3 regions of the Pseudarthrobacter sp. DSP2-3-2b1 genome follow, and region 3 is predicted to be linked to each of the others. Evidence: predicted binding sites of a transcription regulator. Region 3 holds the regulator's gene; each other region holds the start of a gene.
What was found. Region 3 encodes HrcA, which represses chaperone genes, less so after heat shock. Its sites were predicted from a motif close to TTNGCACTCGNNNNNNNCGAGTGCNAA; they were not measured.
Positions count from the first base shown of each region.

Region 1: groES (co-chaperone GroES) is a predicted target of HrcA. The motif match lies at 1,776-1,802, and genes of this name have one in related genera.
Region 2: ACP7AX_RS04605 (FmdB family zinc ribbon protein) is a predicted target of HrcA. The motif match lies at 3,805-3,831, and genes of this name have one in related genera.

Region 1 is NZ_JAFCTI010000002.1:458,581-464,268, reverse strand. Features, by position in the region: gene ACP7AX_RS04705 (shikimate 5-dehydrogenase) at 1-53, shown strand, start outside; gene ACP7AX_RS04700 (THUMP-like domain-containing protein) at 66-1,310, opposite strand; gene ACP7AX_RS04695 (hypothetical protein) at 1,366-1,752, shown strand; gene groES (co-chaperone GroES) at 1,962-2,258, shown strand; gene groL (chaperonin GroEL) at 2,336-3,946, shown strand; gene ACP7AX_RS04680 (ATP-dependent DNA ligase) at 4,037-5,557, shown strand.
Region 2 is NZ_JAFCTI010000002.1:437,098-442,785, reverse strand. Features, by position in the region: gene ACP7AX_RS04615 (AAA family ATPase) at 1-2,598, shown strand, start outside; gene cpaB (Flp pilus assembly protein CpaB) at 2,633-3,364, opposite strand; gene ACP7AX_RS04605 (FmdB family zinc ribbon protein) at 3,478-3,741, opposite strand; gene ACP7AX_RS04600 (5-formyltetrahydrofolate cyclo-ligase) at 3,876-4,496, opposite strand; gene galU (UTP--glucose-1-phosphate uridylyltransferase GalU) at 4,545-5,450, shown strand; gene ACP7AX_RS04590 (GNAT family N-acetyltransferase) at 5,456-5,688, shown strand, end outside.
Region 3 is NZ_JAFCTI010000004.1:244,856-250,543, reverse strand. Features, by position in the region: gene hemW (radical SAM family heme chaperone HemW) at 1-572, shown strand, start outside; gene ACP7AX_RS07670 (DUF4870 domain-containing protein) at 603-1,013, opposite strand; gene ACP7AX_RS07665 (DUF3097 family protein) at 1,140-1,991, opposite strand; gene hrcA (heat-inducible transcriptional repressor HrcA) at 2,202-3,215, shown strand; gene dnaJ (molecular chaperone DnaJ) at 3,291-4,418, shown strand; gene ACP7AX_RS07650 (16S rRNA (uracil(1498)-N(3))-methyltransferase) at 4,421-5,203, shown strand; gene ACP7AX_RS07645 (GerMN domain-containing protein) at 5,190-5,688, opposite strand, start outside.

The sequences.
Region 1 (5,688 bases), on a different contig from region 3:
GTCCCACCGACGAACAGGTCCGGGCCGCCGAAGAGTTCATGCGGGCGCAGTAGCGCCGGGCTGCCCTAGACGGGCTCCACCGAGATGGCCACCCGGTCCTCCCCGATGCGGGTCAGGACCAGGGTGGCCGTTTTACTGCCGGCTTTGGCTTTGCTCCCGCCTTTGACTCCGCTTTTGCCTCCGGCGAGGAGCTGCTTGCGCAGTTCCTCCGGCGTGACGGACAGGCCGCGCTTCTTGATGTCCAGCACACTGATGCCGCTGTCCTTGACCCAGGCTTTAAGCGCCTTGACGTTGTAAGGCATCACTTCCAGGACCTTGTAGGCCCGGGCGAACGGGGTGTCCACCAGTTCCGGCGCGCAGATGTAGGCGATGTGCTCGTCCAGCAGGTGCCCGTCCAGTTGGAGCGCGACGTCGGCCACCAGGCCCGCGCGGATCACCGCACCGTCGGGCTCGTAGAGGTAACCCTCCGGCGGACCCACCGGCGCTACCGGACCGCCGTCGAAATCCTCCGCGCTGGTGAGTTCCGCGGCGCCCTGCGGCCCCAGCAGCAGTGCCGCCCGGCGGATTCCCGGCCGGCGCACCGCGTTGAACCAGAGCGTCACCTCGGTGACGTCGCCGCCCACCGATACCCACTGCGCTTCGCAGTCCGCCGGCACCGATTCGTGCGGCATGCCGGGCCCCATCTTGACCCCCACAGCGCGTCCCGTGGCTGCCAGCGATTCCACAAAGGAAAGCGGCGGCGAAAACGCCTCAGGGTCCCAGATCCTCTTGGTGCCCGACGTCGAAGTGGTCCGGCGTGCGGGATCCAGCCAGACGCCGTCGACCCCTTCCAGGGACACAGCGGTGGCGTCCGAATGCACCACCGTGGCGTTGGGGAAAGGAATGAGATTCACCGTGGCGCAGGCAGCCGTGGTCTCGTCCATCTCCACGGCCGTGACGGTGATGTCCATCGAGGCGAGGGCGAGGGAGTCCGCGGCGAGTCCGCAGCCGAGGTCAGCCACGTGGCGAATGCCGGCCTGGGCGAAGCGTTCCGCGTGGCGGGCCGCAACGTTGAGCCGCGTGGCCTGCTCCAGGCCTGCCTGCGTGAAAAGCATGCTCCGGGCGAACTCACCGAATTTGAGTTCGGCCTTGGTGCGCAGTCTGGATTGGGTGAGGACCGCCGAGACCAGCTCGGGGGAGTGGCCGGCCTTCCGAAGTGCCGAATTCAGCTCAAAGGCCTTGTCCTCGCGGTACGGACCCAGGGACGCCAGCAGCTCCCAACCTTCGCTGGTGAGGAGCGGGGCGATCTGGTCCTGCGGTGCTTGAGCCATGGGTTCCAGCGTAGTGGAGATGGCCCGGCAGCCCGTTCCCGCTAGGGTTGAAGGCATGACAGACAGTGCAGGCAGCCAGCCGTCCGAACCGCCCCGGTCCAAGAATTCTGACCTGGTGAAGTTCGCCCGCCCGGCCCTGATTGCCGGTTCTGCCGTGGCTGTGGTCTGCATCGCGCTGCTGGTCATCATCTTCTTCCTGGACACCTTCAACGCCACGGTCTACTCGGTGGGCGGCAAGGATATCCAGGATGCAACGGACGAGGCACGGGACATCCGCGGCCTCTACACCGGGGCCCGCGTGGGCGGGATCATCCTGCTGGTCATCGCGCTGCTGGCCGCACTGGGCGGCGCCGTGGTGCTGTACCTCAAGCGCGGCAGCACCACTGACGGAAACGACAACGGCGACGAGGACGTTGATTTCGAGGACCTTACAGGGCGTTAGGCCTGTTCACTGGGGACATAATTCTGGCACTCGCCTTGACCGAGTGCTAACTACTTACATAGAGTCGTCATTGGCACTCTCCCTAGGAGGGTGCTAACACATGAAGAGCTTTCAGCCAGGCTGCTGCCGGCACCGCGACGACGGTCAGCCAGCCACCGGCAGAACAGTTTTCCAGTCCATAAATTTGCTGACGTAAAGGAGAGGTCCGAGTGTCGGTCTCTATTAAGCCTCTTGAGGATCGTATTGTTGTCCGCCCGCTCGAAGCCGAGCAGACCACGGCTTCCGGCCTGGTTATCCCGGACTCCGCACAGGAAAAGCCGCAGGAAGGCGAAGTTGTTGCAGTAGGCCCCGGCCGCTTCGATGACAACGGCAACCGCGTTCCCCTCGATGTTGCCATCGGCGACGTCGTTATCTACTCGAAGTACGGCGGAACCGAAGTCAAGCACAGCGGCACCGAGTACCTCGTGCTCTCCGCCCGCGACGTCCTGGCGATCGTCGTAAAGTAACTCTTTGGATCCCCGCGCCGCTGAACCTGCACTCTGCCGGTCAGCTGCGCGGGGTTCTGTCTTGAAAGGACAAAACCATGGCAAAGCAGCTTGCGTTTAACGACGCTGCCCGCCGGTCACTTGAAGCCGGCATCGACAAGCTCGCCAACACTGTCAAGGTGACGCTCGGCCCCCGCGGCCGCAACGTTGTTCTCGACAAAAAGTGGGGAGCACCCACCATCACCAACGACGGCGTCACCATCGCCCGTGAAGTTGAGCTTGATGACCCGTACGAGAACCTTGGCGCGCAGCTGGCCAAGGAAGTAGCCACCAAGACCAACGATGTTGCCGGCGACGGAACCACCACCGCCACCGTCCTCGCCCAGGCCCTGGTCAAGGAAGGCCTGCGCAACGTTGCTGCCGGCGCCGCTCCGGGCCAGATCAAGCGCGGCATCGAGGTTTCCGTTGAAGCCGTTGCCGCCCGCCTGCTCGAGAACGCACGCCCGGTTGAAGGCACCCAGGTTGCCAACGTTGCCGCCATCTCGGCCCAGAGCGACGAAATCGGCGAGCTCCTCGCCGAGGCATTCGGCAAGGTCGGCAAGGATGGTGTGATCACCATCGAGGAATCCTCCACCACGCAGACCGAGCTGGTCCTCACCGAGGGCATGCAGTTCGACAAGGGCTACCTGTCCCCGTACTTCGTCACCGACGCAGAGCGCCAGGAAGCCGTCCTCGAAGACGCCCTCATCCTGATCAACCAGGGCAAGATCTCCTCCGTCCAGGAATTCCTGCCGCTGCTGGAAAAGGCGCTGCAGAGCTCCAAGCCGCTCTTCATCATTGCTGAAGACGTCGACGGCGAGGCACTGTCCACGCTGATCGTCAACCGTATCCGCGGCACCCTGAACGTGGTTGCCGTCAAGGCTCCGGGCTTCGGCGACCGCCGCAAGGCCATGCTGCAGGACATCGCCACCCTCACCGGTGCGCAGGTTGTCTCCGCTGAACTGGGCCTGAGCCTGGACACCGTTGGCCTTGAGGTGCTGGGTACCGCCCGCCGCATCACGGTCACCAAGGACAACACCACCATCGTTGACGGCGCCGGTTCCGCAGAAGACGTCGCAGCCCGGGTTTCCCAGCTGCGCGCCGAGCTGACCCGCACCGATTCCGACTGGGACAAGGAAAAGCTCCAGGAACGCCTGGCCAAGCTGGCCGGCGGCATCGGCGTGATCAAGGTTGGCGCAGCCACCGAGGTTGAGCTGAAGGAAAAGAAGCACCGCATCGAAGATGCAGTGTCCTCCACCCGCGCCGCCCTCGAAGAAGGCATCGTGGCCGGCGGCGGTTCCGCGCTGATCCACGCACTGAAGGCCCTCGACGAGGATCCCGCAGTGAAGGCCCTCGAAGGCGACGCCGCCGCAGCTGTGGGCATTGTCCGCCGCGCGCTGGTCCAGCCGCTGCGCTGGATCGCCCAGAACGCCGGCTTCGACGGCTACGTCGTCACCGCCAAGGTTGCCGAACTCGAAACCAACAACGGCTTCAACGCCAAGTCGGGCGAGTACGAGGACCTGATCGCCGCCGGTGTCATTGACCCGGTCAAGGTCACCCGTGCGGCCCTCCGCAACGCAGCTTCCATCGCCGCGCTGGTTCTCACCACCGAGACCCTCGTGGTGGAGAAGCCCGCTGACGAGGACGAGCACGCAGGCCACAGCCACTAATCGGCTGAAGCTACGCGGGGTCACTCCCGGCTAAAAAACCGGTCCAGCATCTGCTGGGCCGGTTTTTTACTGTCGTGGCAGACTGGTGCCATGCTGCTCGACGAGCTCGTGAAAACCTCGGACACGGTCGCGTCCACCCGCTCCCGGCTCGCGAAAGTCGAGGCGCTGGCCGGCCTGCTGCGCAGGGTTGAGCCCGCGGACATTCCGACGGCGGTCGGCCTGCTCACCGCCAGGCCGCGGCAAGGCAGGGTAGGGGTCGGCTGGCGTGGCATGGCTGCGGCGATGGGGGAGCCGGCCTCCGAGCCTAGCCTCACTGTTGCCGAGCTCGACGCCGCACTGGACCGGTTGCTCCTCCCCACCGGCGCTGGATCTACCGCCGAGCGCGCCGCCATCCTCCGGATGCTTACGGCGCAAGCCACCGAGGGCGAGCAGGCATTCATCGCCGGAGTGCTGCTCGGAGAACTGCGGACCGGTGCCCTGGAAGGGGTGCTGACAGATGCCATCGCCCGCGCAGCCGAACGCCCCGTTGAGGCCGTGCGGCGTGCGGCCATGCTCTCCGGGGATCTCGGCGGGACCGCCCTGCTGGCGATCACGGGCACGCCGGCCCAGCTTGACGCCGTCGGCCTCGTCGTCGGCCGTCCCGTGCAGCCCATGCTCGCCTCCACCGCGGCAAGCGCCGGCGCGGCACTGGAGGCCACGGGCGAGGCATCCGTGGAATACAAGCTCGACGGGGCACGTATCCAGGTGCATCGGGTAGGCGACGACGTACGTATTTACACCCGCACCCTGGCCGACGTGACCCACCGGCTGCCCGAAGTGGTGGAGGTGGTGCGCGGACTTCCGGTGCGCGAGGTGATCCTCGACGGCGAGACGCTCGCCCTTGACGAGGACGGCGGGCCGCGGCCGTTCCAGCAGACAATGTCGCGGTTCGGCGCGGACGTGGCACGCGACACGGTGCTGCATCCGTGGTTCTTCGACGTACTTCACCTGGACGGGCGCGACCTGCTGGACGAACCGTTGGGGACTCGCATCGGCTTGCTTGAGCGGATTGCCCCTGAGTACCGGATCCCGGGGGAGATCACAGCGGATGCGGACGTCGCGGAGCGGATGTCCCGCGAGGCACTCGCCGCAGGCCATGAGGGCGTGGTGGTGAAGGCGGTGGGATCGGCCTATGCCGCAGGCCGGCGTGGCTCCAACTGGATCAAGGTGAAGCCGGTGCTCACGTACGATCTGGTGGTTCTCGCCTGCGAATGGGGATCAGGCCGGCGCACCGGGCTGCTCTCGAACCTGCACCTCGGTGCCCTTGACCCCGCCGGTGAATTCGGCGAACCCGGCGGCTACGTGATGGTGGGCAAAACCTTCAAAGGCCTCACGGACGTGCTGTTGCGCTGGCAGACCGAGAAGTTCCAGGAGATTGAGGTGCGGCGGACGGCGGGCACCGTCTGGGTCGAACCCGTCACCGTAGTCGAGATCGCGATCGACGGCGTGCAGAGTTCCCCGCGCTACCCCGGCGGAATTGCCCTACGGTTCGCCCGCGTCAAGCGATACCGGGACGACAAGCCGGCAGCGGAAGCCGACACCATTCAGACGCTTCGCGGGCTGTTGCGCTAAGGGCCCCGGCGGCGCAGTTCCCGGTTCCACGAGGTACCCGCAGCCCGCTTGTGGGCCGGGTGTGGCGGGCGTACCGTGACGCTTAAGTACCGTAGCGTCCAGCGCGTCACGGCGACGAAGCCGGCTGGGCG
Region 2 (5,688 bases), on a different contig from region 3:
GTTGCCGAACATGCGGAGATCCGGCTGGGGACATCCTTTGCCGAGTGGGGCGAGCAGCTTGAGCTCCTGATGGCCGTCCGCGGAAGCCTGGACAAGTTCACCCCGGACATTTTCGACAGGCCGGTCCACGACCTCATATCGGCCACGGCATCCTCCCCGTGGCGGCGTGAGCGCAACATCGACATGGCCTCCATGCAGCGCTCCAGGCTGCGCCGGGTGGCCAAGGAGTATGTCCGCCCCGGTGTGCACATCGCGGACCTCCACAGCTCGCTGGTACTGGTCCAGGAGCAGCGTGCCTTGTGGTCCGGCTATGCCACCTCCCAGCGCCACCCTGCAGTTCCCTCGGGGCTTGCCGAAATGAACGTCATGTACCGGTCGCTGGACCGGGAGCTGAACCAGCTCGGTGACGCACTGCGGCACACCGAAGCCGGCGGCTCGCTGGCCACGGCCCGCTATGAGGACCTGATGGAACGCCTCGAACGGCTGGTGGCGGACACCCAGACGCTCAAGACCCTCCCCGAGCGCACGCTCCTGGTCGAGAACATGCGCGAACACGGGCTGGGCGAACTCCTCGCCGATCTCGCCGACCGTGAAGTTCACGCCGAGTGTGTGGCCGCTGAACTGGAGCTGGCCTGGTGGCAGTCCGCCCTGGAAGCCATGATCAGTGGCGATGACTACCTTGCCATGTCCGACGGCGACGCCCTCCGGCAGCTTGAAGCCGAATACCGGCTCGCGGACAACGCCCACATTGCCAGCGGCGCCGCACGCCTTCGCTGGGACCTCGCCGGGCGGTGGCAGGCCGCACTGGCCGAACACCCGCGCCAGGCACAGCTGCTGCGGAGCCTGCTCAAGGACGGCAGGGTGACACTCGCCGCGTTGACTGCCCAGGCCCCCGAGCTTGTCACCAAGCTGGTCCCCGTGTGGTCGGTCAGCCCCTACCTCATGACAGGGCTCCTGCCGGCGGAACAGAGTTTCGATGCAGTGGTTATCCTGGACGCCGAGGCGACGTCCCTGCAGGCTGTCCTGCCCTCCATTGCCCGCGCAAAGCAGGTCATCGCCTTCGGCGACGCCAAGATCGCCAGCCCGCGGACCTTCACGGTGGGCGTGGAGCGCCTGGCGGCCGGCGAATCCGCCCACCAGCGCGTCGAGAGCGCCTTCTCTGCACTTGCTTCGGTGCTGCCTGTATGGCGGCTCAACTTTGTGTACCGCGCCGTGGACGAGGACCTGATCCTGCAGCTCAGCAAGAACCATTACGACGGCGGCCTCCGCCGGCTGCCCGAGGGCCAGTCCGCCACTGGGCTGGACCGTGCACTGCTGGTGGAGTATCTGCCTGACGGGACGGGCCTGCCCAGCGCCGACCATGAAGGCGTCGAATCCGTTGTGGCTGAGGTCAACAAGGTGGTTCAACTGGTCTTTGAGCATGCGCGGCTGCGTTCGCGCACCTCGCTTGCGGTGGTCACGGCCAGCCTCCGGCACGCTGCCCGGATCGGTGAGGCCATCCGGCTTCAGCTGCCGAACCACCCGGGCCTGGCCAGTTTCTTCAGCGCAGGACCTGAATCGTTCCGGGTGGTTGACCTTGAACGGGCGCAGGGCCTGGTCCGCGATCACGTCATCTTTTCCCCCGGCTTCGGCCGCACCCCGCACGGCCGTGCCCTGCACAATTTCGGCCCGCTCTCCGCCGAGGGCGGCAGGGAGAAATTTGCGTTGGCCATGACCCGGGCCCGGCGTTCCCTTCACGTTCTGACGTGCTTCCAGCCGGAAGACCTTGACCACACCCGCCTCTCTCACGGCGCTGTTGACTTCTACGAGCTCCTGAACCGTGAGATTGCCGGGAAGACCGATCTCGGGACGCCGGCCTCCAGGGCTGCGGCAAGCGAGCAGGCACTCGGGGCAGATCCGCTGGTGGCCGATCTGGGCGACAGGCTTCGCGCCCGGGGCGCCCGCGTATGGCACCAGTACGACGGCGTCATCGACGTGGTGGCGGCGGCGGACCCGCTGAGCACGATGGGGCAGGACGACGCAGAAATCCCGCGGCCGGTGGCGATCGAGTCGGACGGCACAGAGGTTTACCGCACCATGAGTGTCCGGGAGCGGAGCCGCCTCCGCCCGCAGCTCCTGGAACGGCTGGGGTGGCGGTACATGCCGCTGTGGACCATCGAGGTGTTCACCGATCCGTCTGCCTGTGCGGACAGGATCGGAGGATACTTGGGGCTTGAGAACGTGCTGTTGCCCGGTCGGACGGCCGCGGCAGGCTTCTTCGACGAGGACGTGGACTCGCTCGTGCTGGGTGCGGTTGGACCCGAAGACCACGGCCGTCCGGCAGCCAGGTACAGGAATGAGGACCGGGCCGCGCGCCTGGAAAGTAAGGAGGCGGTTGTGGTGAACCCGCAGAACACCGGTCAGGCCGACGGCCAGGATCAGGGGCAGGAACCTGAAGAAGAGCCGGCGCCCGAGGCTGGGACGGACCGGCAGCAGGCCGGCCCGGACGGAATCCTGCCCAACAAGGCCGCCGAGGATGATCCCAGGGCGTGGGGCGATGGCCAGGATAACGATCACGATGAGTGGCTGAAGGAAAACAAGCCGCCGCACTGGGGCTGAGCCACCAAGCAAGGGCGCGTCACGCAGCCGCATGCTAAGGGCCCACGAGCACAAAGAACAGCTTGCCCTGGGTTGAGGCGCCTGCCAGGCGGGCCGCCTGATCCGGGGAGGCTGCCACCACGATCAGCCCTTCAGTCTCACCGGTACCGAGCCACTGCCCCGTCTGGCCACCTTGGCCCGAGGTCCACAGGACTGGAACTGAAGACGCCAGCACCTCGGAGGGGGACTGTTGGTCGTAGCCGTTCGCCCCGGTCAGCACCACATTGACCAGCTGCCCCGGCGATACCAGCTGGATGGAGGAGGGATCCGCCATCCGCAGGGGCACTGCCGCGGAGCCTGCGGGAGTTCCGGTCAGGAGGCCGGGTCCCAGAAGCTGGGCGTCGGTGAGGAGTTGGCCCTTCCGCAAAGGGGCCGCCAACTGTTTGCCGGTGGCCTGGCTGGGCCCGGCCACTGACCCGGCGGTCACCAGTTGCTGGGGGACCGGCGTGGCCACCAGATCGGCCTCAGCCAGCGCCGTGCCAGCGGGAAGATCCCGGGCGGCAGCCAGTACTGTCACGGAGTCCGCAGGCGGTGGAGTGAGCTGGTGGACAGTTATCCCGGCAGCAACACAAAGCAGGAGTGCAATGGCGAGGCGCCGGTTCCGGCTGAGCCAGGAGGACAACGCGTGGCTGCGCCGCCGGCCTGTGCGAGTCGACGGGTGCTGGCGGCGGACCTGGCGGCCGGGCGGGGCAGAACCGCGGCTGCGTTGGAAGAGGGTAGCGGGCATGGGAACCACGCTACGGTTGCGGGACTAAGCCCAACAGGCGCAGAGGTTCCTATGTGGACAACGGTGGTGCCGGCGTCGGGCATTGCCCGGGCAGGGAGAGAGCGGCAGGGCTGTCAGCTCGCGGCGGCAGCAGCGGGTGCCGGTTTGGCCGCAGGGGCGGCCGGAGCAGCGGGCGCCGGAGAAACTGTGCTTCCCTTGGCGTCCCTGGAATCGGTGCGGTAGAAACCGGAGCCCTTGAACACAACGCCTACGCTGTTGAACTTCTTGCGCAGGGCTCCCTGGCACTCAGGACAGGACGTCAGCGTGCTGTCCGTGAACGACTGGAAAATATCGAAGGCATGGCCGCAATCCTTGCAGGCGTACGCGTACGTGGGCACTGGTGCTCCTCCTCTTGGACAAAACAGAGGTCCCGTGCTGCGTGGAGCGGAATCAACCGGTCATTAGCAGTCGCAGGGCCTGACTGCTAATTCTAGCATCCCCTCCGGGCGCCCTTTCCGGAGCCGGGCCTCACTCACCTACCGTCGGAGAGCCGGACAAGACCTGACGGGGTGAGGGCAGCCGGAACTTTCCGGTCGAAGGCCTCTGCGGGGATGGTTCCGGCCGGCAGCAGTTCTGAATCGAAGACGATGGCTGCCAGCGGGATCTCCAGGCCCTCATCTGCAAGGGCAGCGAGCAGGACGTCGTAGTAGCCGCCGCCCTGGCCTATCCGGTTGCCGCTTCGGTCCACCGCCGTGGCCGGGATGTAGAGCCCGGCCACCGCTGCCATGATGCCGCCGTCGTGGTGTGCTCCGGCGGGTTCCAGGACCGGGGCAAAACGGCTGCGGACAAATTCGACTGCCGGGGTCCAGTCCGCCCAGCTCAACCGCCTGCCGGGTTCACAGACGGGGAGCAGGACCCGGTGTCCCAGCCGGTGCAGTTCCTGGAGCAGCGGCAGGGTGGGCGGCTCGGGTACGACACCCAGGTACGCGCAGAAGGTCGACGGCGTATCACCCGCCAGCTGCCGGGCCCACGCAGATCCGTGGACTGCAAGGGCTGCTCCCGCCTCGTCCCGCTGGCCGGGGTGCGTTGCGGCGCGGCGCTCACGGTGGAGTGCGCGGATGCTTTCCTTCGTTTCGCTGATGGTCCCGGACATGCCGCTCCCTAATTACTGAATGATTCGCTCTGCCGTTAGATTAGTCCAGTGACTACCACTCAGCAGACAGTTCGCAAGGCCGTTATTCCTGCCGCCGGCCTTGGCACCAGGTTTTTGCCTGCCACGAAGGCGATGCCCAAGGAAATGCTTCCGGTGGTGGACAAGCCTGCTATCCAGTACGTGGTGGAAGAGGCCGTGAACGTTGGCCTGAACGACATCCTCATGATCACCGGCCGCAACAAGCGGGCCCTTGAGGACCACTTTGACCGGGTTCCGTCGCTGGAGGACACCCTGTCTGCCAAGGGTGACACCGCGAAACTCGAATCCATCCAGGCAGCCAGCAACCTTGGCGACATCCACTACGTCCGCCAGGGCGATCCCAACGGACTCGGTCATGCCGTTCTGCGCGCCAAGCAGCACGTGGGCAACGAACCTTTTGCGGTGCTCCTCGGCGATGACCTTATTGACGCCCGGGACGAACTCCTCAGCACCATGATCGAAGTCCAGGCCAAGACCGGCGGATCCGTGGTGGCCCTCATCGAGGTGGAGCCCTCCCAGATCAGCGCCTACGGCTGTGCCGACGTTGAGGAGATCGACGGCGAAGGCTACGTCCGGATCAACAAGCTTGTCGAAAAGCCCGACGTCGCCGACGCGCCTTCGAATCTGGCCGTGATTGGCCGTTACGTCCTCCACCCGGCCGTCTTCGACGTCCTGGAGCGGACCGGGCCCGGCCGCGGCGGCGAAATTCAGCTGACGGACGCGCTGCAGGAACTCGCCGCGGGAAGCGCCGAGGGCTATGGCGTCTACGGTGTGATCTTCCGTGGCCGCCGGTACGACACCGGGGACAAGCTCAGCTACCTCAAAGCCTGCGTTCAGCTTGCCATTGACAGCGATGACCTCGGCCCCGGCCTCCGGGAATGGCTGCCGGGCTTCACTGCCGGTCTCGCCGAGTAACTGCCGTGGGCTCCGGACCCATCTGGCCGGTAACGCTGGAGTGCGGCGACCTGGTCCTGCGCCCCATCCGGTACCGGGATAAGAAGGAATGGACCCAGGTGCGGGCGCGTAACAATGAGTGGCTGGCGCCGTGGGAGGCTTCGAACCCGATGCCCGGCGGCGGGCTGCCGGATTACCGGCAGATGGTCCGGTCCCTGAAAGCCCAGGCTGCGCAGGGAACGGCGCTGCCCTTCCTCAT
Region 3 (5,688 bases):
ACATCAGCGCCTATGCGCTGATCGTGGAGGACGGCACCAAACTCGCCGCCCAGATCCGGCGGGGCGAAGTTCCAGGCATCGACGACGACGACCACGCCGACAAATACGAACTCGCCGACGAACTCATCACCGCGGCAGGGCTGGGCTGGTACGAGGTCAGCAACTGGGCCCGCACACCGGAGCAGGCGTGCAGGCACAACCTCGCGTACTGGCGGGGCGATGACTGGTGGGGTATCGGTCCGGGCGCCCACTCGCATGTTGGCGGTGTGCGGTGGTGGAACGTCAAGCATCCCACTGCGTACGCCGGACGGCTGGCGCAAGGGCTCTCCCCGGCCGCCGGACGGGAAACCCTGGATCCGGAAACCCGTGAGGTGGAGCGGGTCATGCTCGAGGCGCGGCTCGTCTCGGGGCTTGCGGTCTCAACACTGGGGGAGCCGGGCCGTCACGCCATGGCCGGGCTGATCGCCGACGGCCTGGTGGAGGCGCCGGCTGCGTTCCGCGGAAAGCTGGTGCTGACCCTCAAGGGCCGCCTGCTGGCCGACGCAGTGGTGCGGCGGATCCTGCCGGACTGAAACCGCTTAAAGCGTTGGTGTGGCTGGGGACTACTTGATCCAGCGCAGGTTGTACTGGTATCGGTGCGGCTGGCCTTTGTTGACATGGATGCCGGCGGCCACCGAGAAGCACGTCAGGGCGATCCAGATCAGGGTGGCGATGACGGCAAATATGTTTCCCACCACGGGGATGAAGACCAGAAGGTTGGCCACCAGTGCAGCAATGGTGGGCGGCAGGCTGAAGTTGAGGGCTTCCTTGGACTCCTGCGCTGTGAAGGGGCCGCGCTCCCTGAAGATCAGGAAAATCAGCAGTGAGGGAACGCAGCCAAGGATCCCGCCAAAGTGGGCGAGGGTGGCCCACTGCCGGTCTTCGCTGGCCGTGAGGGGCAACGCATTTGCGGGAACGCCCTGGTACTCCGAACGGCCGTGATCGTCCGGGTGCTCGCGTGCGTTTTGTGCCACTGTTCATTCCTTCGAGAGTGCAATAGTGCTTGTTGGAGAGTACTTGCCTGACGAAACGGCTGCCTCCGCAGTACCAAGAATACTGGGTCAATGGCCAAATGCCCCGCCGGCGTCCTTCCCGGTCAGCTAAGGCACTGTCAGGAAGTCGATGACTTCCTCCACCCGGCCCAGCAGGGACGCTTCCAGGTCCGCGTAGGTGTGGACCGCGCCCAGGAGCTTCTGCCAGCCGAGCCCGATGTCCTCCTTGGTGGCGTGCGGCCAGCCAAACGCCGCCAGGATGCCCGTCTTCCAGTCCTGCCCCCGGGGAACCACCGGCCACTTGCTAATACCCAGCACCGATGGCCTGATGGCCTGCCAGACGTCAACGTAAGGGTGCCCCACGATCAAGACGTTGCCGGCCGCCCCCGGCGATGCCATTACCCCAGCTGCGATGCGGGACTCCTTGGAGTCAGCCACCAGGTGGTCCACCAGCACACCCAGCCGCCTGCCGGGTCCCGGCTGGAAAGCAGCCACCGCCCCCGCCAGGTCATCGATGCCATGCAGAGGTTCGACGACGATGCCTTCCACGCGCAGGTCATCGCCCCAGACCTTTTCGATGAGTTCGGCGTCGTGCTTTCCTTCCACCCAGATCCTGCTCGCCTTGGCTACCTGCGCACGCTGGCCTGCCACGCGCACTGAGCCGGAGGCCGTCCGGCCGGCGCTGGCCGGAATCCCGGGCTGCCGTGGAGCGGGGGGCATCAGCCGGATGGGCTGGCCCTCCAGGAGGAAACCGAAGCCAAGCTTGAAGGAACGGGACTTGCCGCGCCGGTCTTCGAGGGCCACCACGTGCATGCCGCCGGACTTTTCCACCCGGGTCACGGCACCCACCCAGCCGGACTGCGCGTCTTCGAGGACCATTCCCCGCTCCACCGGAACCTCGGGGAGTTCATTCCTGACGGGCGCCTTGATTTCCTGCGGACCCCAATTCTGGTACTGCATCGGTTGACTCCGCCTTGCGCTAGATGGTCCCCCGGAGTTTCGCCCGGAGCGGTACCAATGCTAACAACGGGGCGAGTCATATTAGACTGTTAGCACTTAGGCATGTCGAGTGCTAACGCCGGCCAGTCCTTCCCGGCTGCCCTGTCCGCAGGATCGGGAGGATGCCGGCGGCCCGGCCGGACAGCCGCGACCCGTAGATGGAGGTGGAGTGTGAGCGAGCCGCGCAAACTTGAAGTACTGCGTGCCATCGTGGAGGACTACGTGCACTCCCGTGAGCCTGTGGGTTCCAAAGCTTTGGTGGAACGCCATCACCTTGGCGTCTCCAGCGCCACCATCCGCAACGACATGGCGGCGCTGGAGGACGAAGGCCTGATTACGGCACCGCACACCAGCGCCGGCAGGATTCCCACTGACAAGGGCTACCGGCTGTTCGTGGACCAGATCTCCGCGGTCAAGCCGCTCTCCCCGGCAGAGCGCCGGGCCATCCAGTCGCTGCTGGAGGGCTCCGACGATCTCGACGACGTCCTCGAGCGGACGGTCCGGCTGCTGTCGCAGCTGACCAACCAGGTTGCCGTGGTGCAGTACCCGCACCTCAGCCGGGCAACCATCCGGCACATCGAATTCGTCCTCCTGGCCCCGCGGCGGGTCCTCGTTGTCCTGATTGCCAACACCGGCAAGGTCGAACAACGGGTGACCGACGTCGGCCAGGACCTTGGCGAGGACGCCGTCGCCGGGTTGCGGACCCACTTCCTCGGATCCCTGTCCGGCACGCCGCTGAGCCAGCTGACCCAACTGCTGCCGGCGGTGGTTTCGTCGGTCAGCCCTGGGCAGCGCGCAGCCGCGCAGGCGCTGGCACACGGCCTGGAAACACTCGCCCACAGCAGCCGCGAAGACCGTATGGTCATGGCAGGAACAGCGAATCTTGCCCGGTCCAATGTGGACTTCCCCCTGAGTATCGGCCCGGTCCTGGAGGCGCTGGAGGAGCAGGTGGTGATGCTCAGGCTCCTGAGCGAAATGGCGCAGGATCCCCGCGGTGTGACCGTGAGCATCGGGCGCGAGAACCCCTACGTCGGCCTGGCCGAAGCATCCGTAGTGGCCACGGCCTATGGACCGGACAGCACCGCCAAGATCGGCGTCCTGGGCCCCACGCGCATGGACTACCCCACCACCATGGCCGCCGTCAGGGCAGTCGCCCGCTATCTTTCAAGAATTCTGGGTCCGTAACAGCACCGGCCCAGGCACCATGAGCAGTGCCGGCGGTCCAGCCGCCGGCAGTACAACAAGGAAGAGATACGAACTTTGAGCAGCCACTACGACGTCCTCGGGGTCTCGCCGGAAGCCACCGGAGAAGAGATCAAGAAGGCCTACCGCAAGCTGGCCCGCACACTTCACCCGGACGTCAACCCCGGAGATGATGCGTCGGACCGCTTCAAGGCCGTGACCCACGCCTATGAGGTGCTTTCGGATCCCCAGAAACGCCGGGTCTATGACACCACCGGCAACGAGAACGGCACCGACAACGGCTTCGGCGGCGGCAGCTACGCCGGCCAGGGCTTCGCGTTCCAGGACATCTTCGACACCTTCTTCGGGGCCGGCGGCCAGGCCGGTCCGGCGTCCCGGGTCCGCCGTGGCCAGGATGCGCTCATCAGCGTCCGGATCGAACTCCGGGACGCCGTGTTCGGCGTCAACAAGAAGCTTGAAGTCGATACCGCCGTCACGTGCCCCACCTGCAACGGTTCATGCTGCCGTGAGGGCAGCCACCCCGAACGCTGCGATATCTGCGGTGGCAGCGGCCAGGTCCAGAGGGCCGTCCGTTCCATTCTGGGCCAGGTCATGACGGCCGCCCCGTGTGGCAGCTGCGAAGGCTTCGGCACCGTCATCAAGGATCCCTGCAACGAGTGCAGCGGCCAGGGCCGTATCCGCAGCCGCCGTTCGCTCACCATCAAGGTGCCGGCCGGTGTGGCAACAGGCACCCGGATCCAGCTCTCCGGCCAGGGCGAAGCCGGCCCGGCCGGCGGACCCTCCGGAGACCTGTACGTCGAAATCCGTGTCAACAACGACGCCACGTACGCCCGCGACGGCGACGACCTCCACGCAACCCTCAACATTCCGATGACCGCGGCCGCCCTTGGCACCGAGCTTTCACTGGAGACCTTCGACGGGCTCCAGGAGATTGACGTGAAGGCCGGGACGCAGTCCGGGGAGATCATCACGCTCCGCGGCCTGGGCGTGACCCACCTGCGCGGGTACGGCCGCGGCGACCTGATGGTCCACCTCCAGGTGGAGACGCCGGCGAAACTCGATGCCGCCCAGGAGGACCTCCTCAGGCAGCTGGCGAAGTTGCGCGGAGAACAGTTCACCGAGGGCAAGCTGGCCGTCAGCGGCGGCGTGTTCGCGAAGCTGCGGGACCGGTTCGGTAACCTGTAGCGGTGAGCAATCCCGTCTTCTTCAGTGGTGCAGGGACGCTGGACCACATGATTCCCGGCGCTGTGTTCGTCCTTGAAGGTCCGGAGGCGCGCCACGCGGTGACCGTGAAGCGGCTCGCCGCGGGGGAACCGGTGGACATCGCCGACGGCGCCGGAAAGCGGCTCACCGGAAAAGTTGTTTCGGCGTCCCCCGCTGGGCTCACGGTGGAATGCGCGGCGCTGGCGCTTGAGGAACAGCCTGCTGTCAGGCTGGTGCTGGTCCAGGCTTTGGCCAAGGGGGACCGGGACGAACTGGCCGTCGAAACCGCCACGGAGTTAGGGATCGACGCCGTGATCCCCTGGCAGTCGGAACGGTCCATTGTGCGGTGGAAGGGTGAGCGGGCCGCCAAGGCACATGCCAAATGGCAGTCCGTGGTCACGGCCGCCGCGAAACAGGCACGCCGCGCATGGATCCCCGAGGTGCGTGCCGCCGTCGAGACGCCGGGCCTCGCCGCCGCCGTCGCGTCCGCAGACCTGGCGGTGATCCTCCATGAAGACGCAGTGCGGCCGCTGCGTACTGTGCTGGAGGCGTGGCAAGCTGCCGAACCCGGGCCCGGTCCGCTGGAAATCCTGCTGATCGTCGGCCCGGAGGGCGGCATCAGCCCCCGCGAAGTCACCAGGCTCTGTGATGCCGGCGCAGTGACGGCACTGCTGGGGCACCACGTCCTCCGGTCCTCCACAGCAGGGCCTGCAGCGGTGGTGCTGGCGAGTGACGTACTGGGGCGCTGGAGCGCTACCCGACAGTAAAGTTCCGGGTATCCACGTTCAGCTCCTGGCCGGTGCCGGCGTCCACCTGCGAGACCCGGAGCTCGTAGTTGCCTGAGGAGAGACTGAGGGCAAGCGTGAACAGGCCCGACTGGGCGGCTTCTGTACCGGCGGTGGTTTCCCCGGTCAGGTAAGGCGCTTTGTCCCCGTTTCCTTCCACCCGCAGGATCTGCCACCCCAGCTTGCCGCCCGCAATGGTACTGCGGCCGCTGATCTTGACACTGCCGCCCGCGAGGGTGGTGCTTTCCTGCGGGTCGATGATCCACACGGGTGCCGCCAGCCCGCCGGCACGTGACATCGGGCCACCGAGCTGGACGTGATCGAATGCCATATAGTCCGTGTGACTGTCCACCAGCACCCTGACCTGGATTTGCTGGCCGGAGTCGATCAGGCCGGAGCTGGCCGCTGCGGCCGTGGCCGTGTAGACCAGCTGCTGGACGGCACGCACGGCCATATCGGCGTCGAGG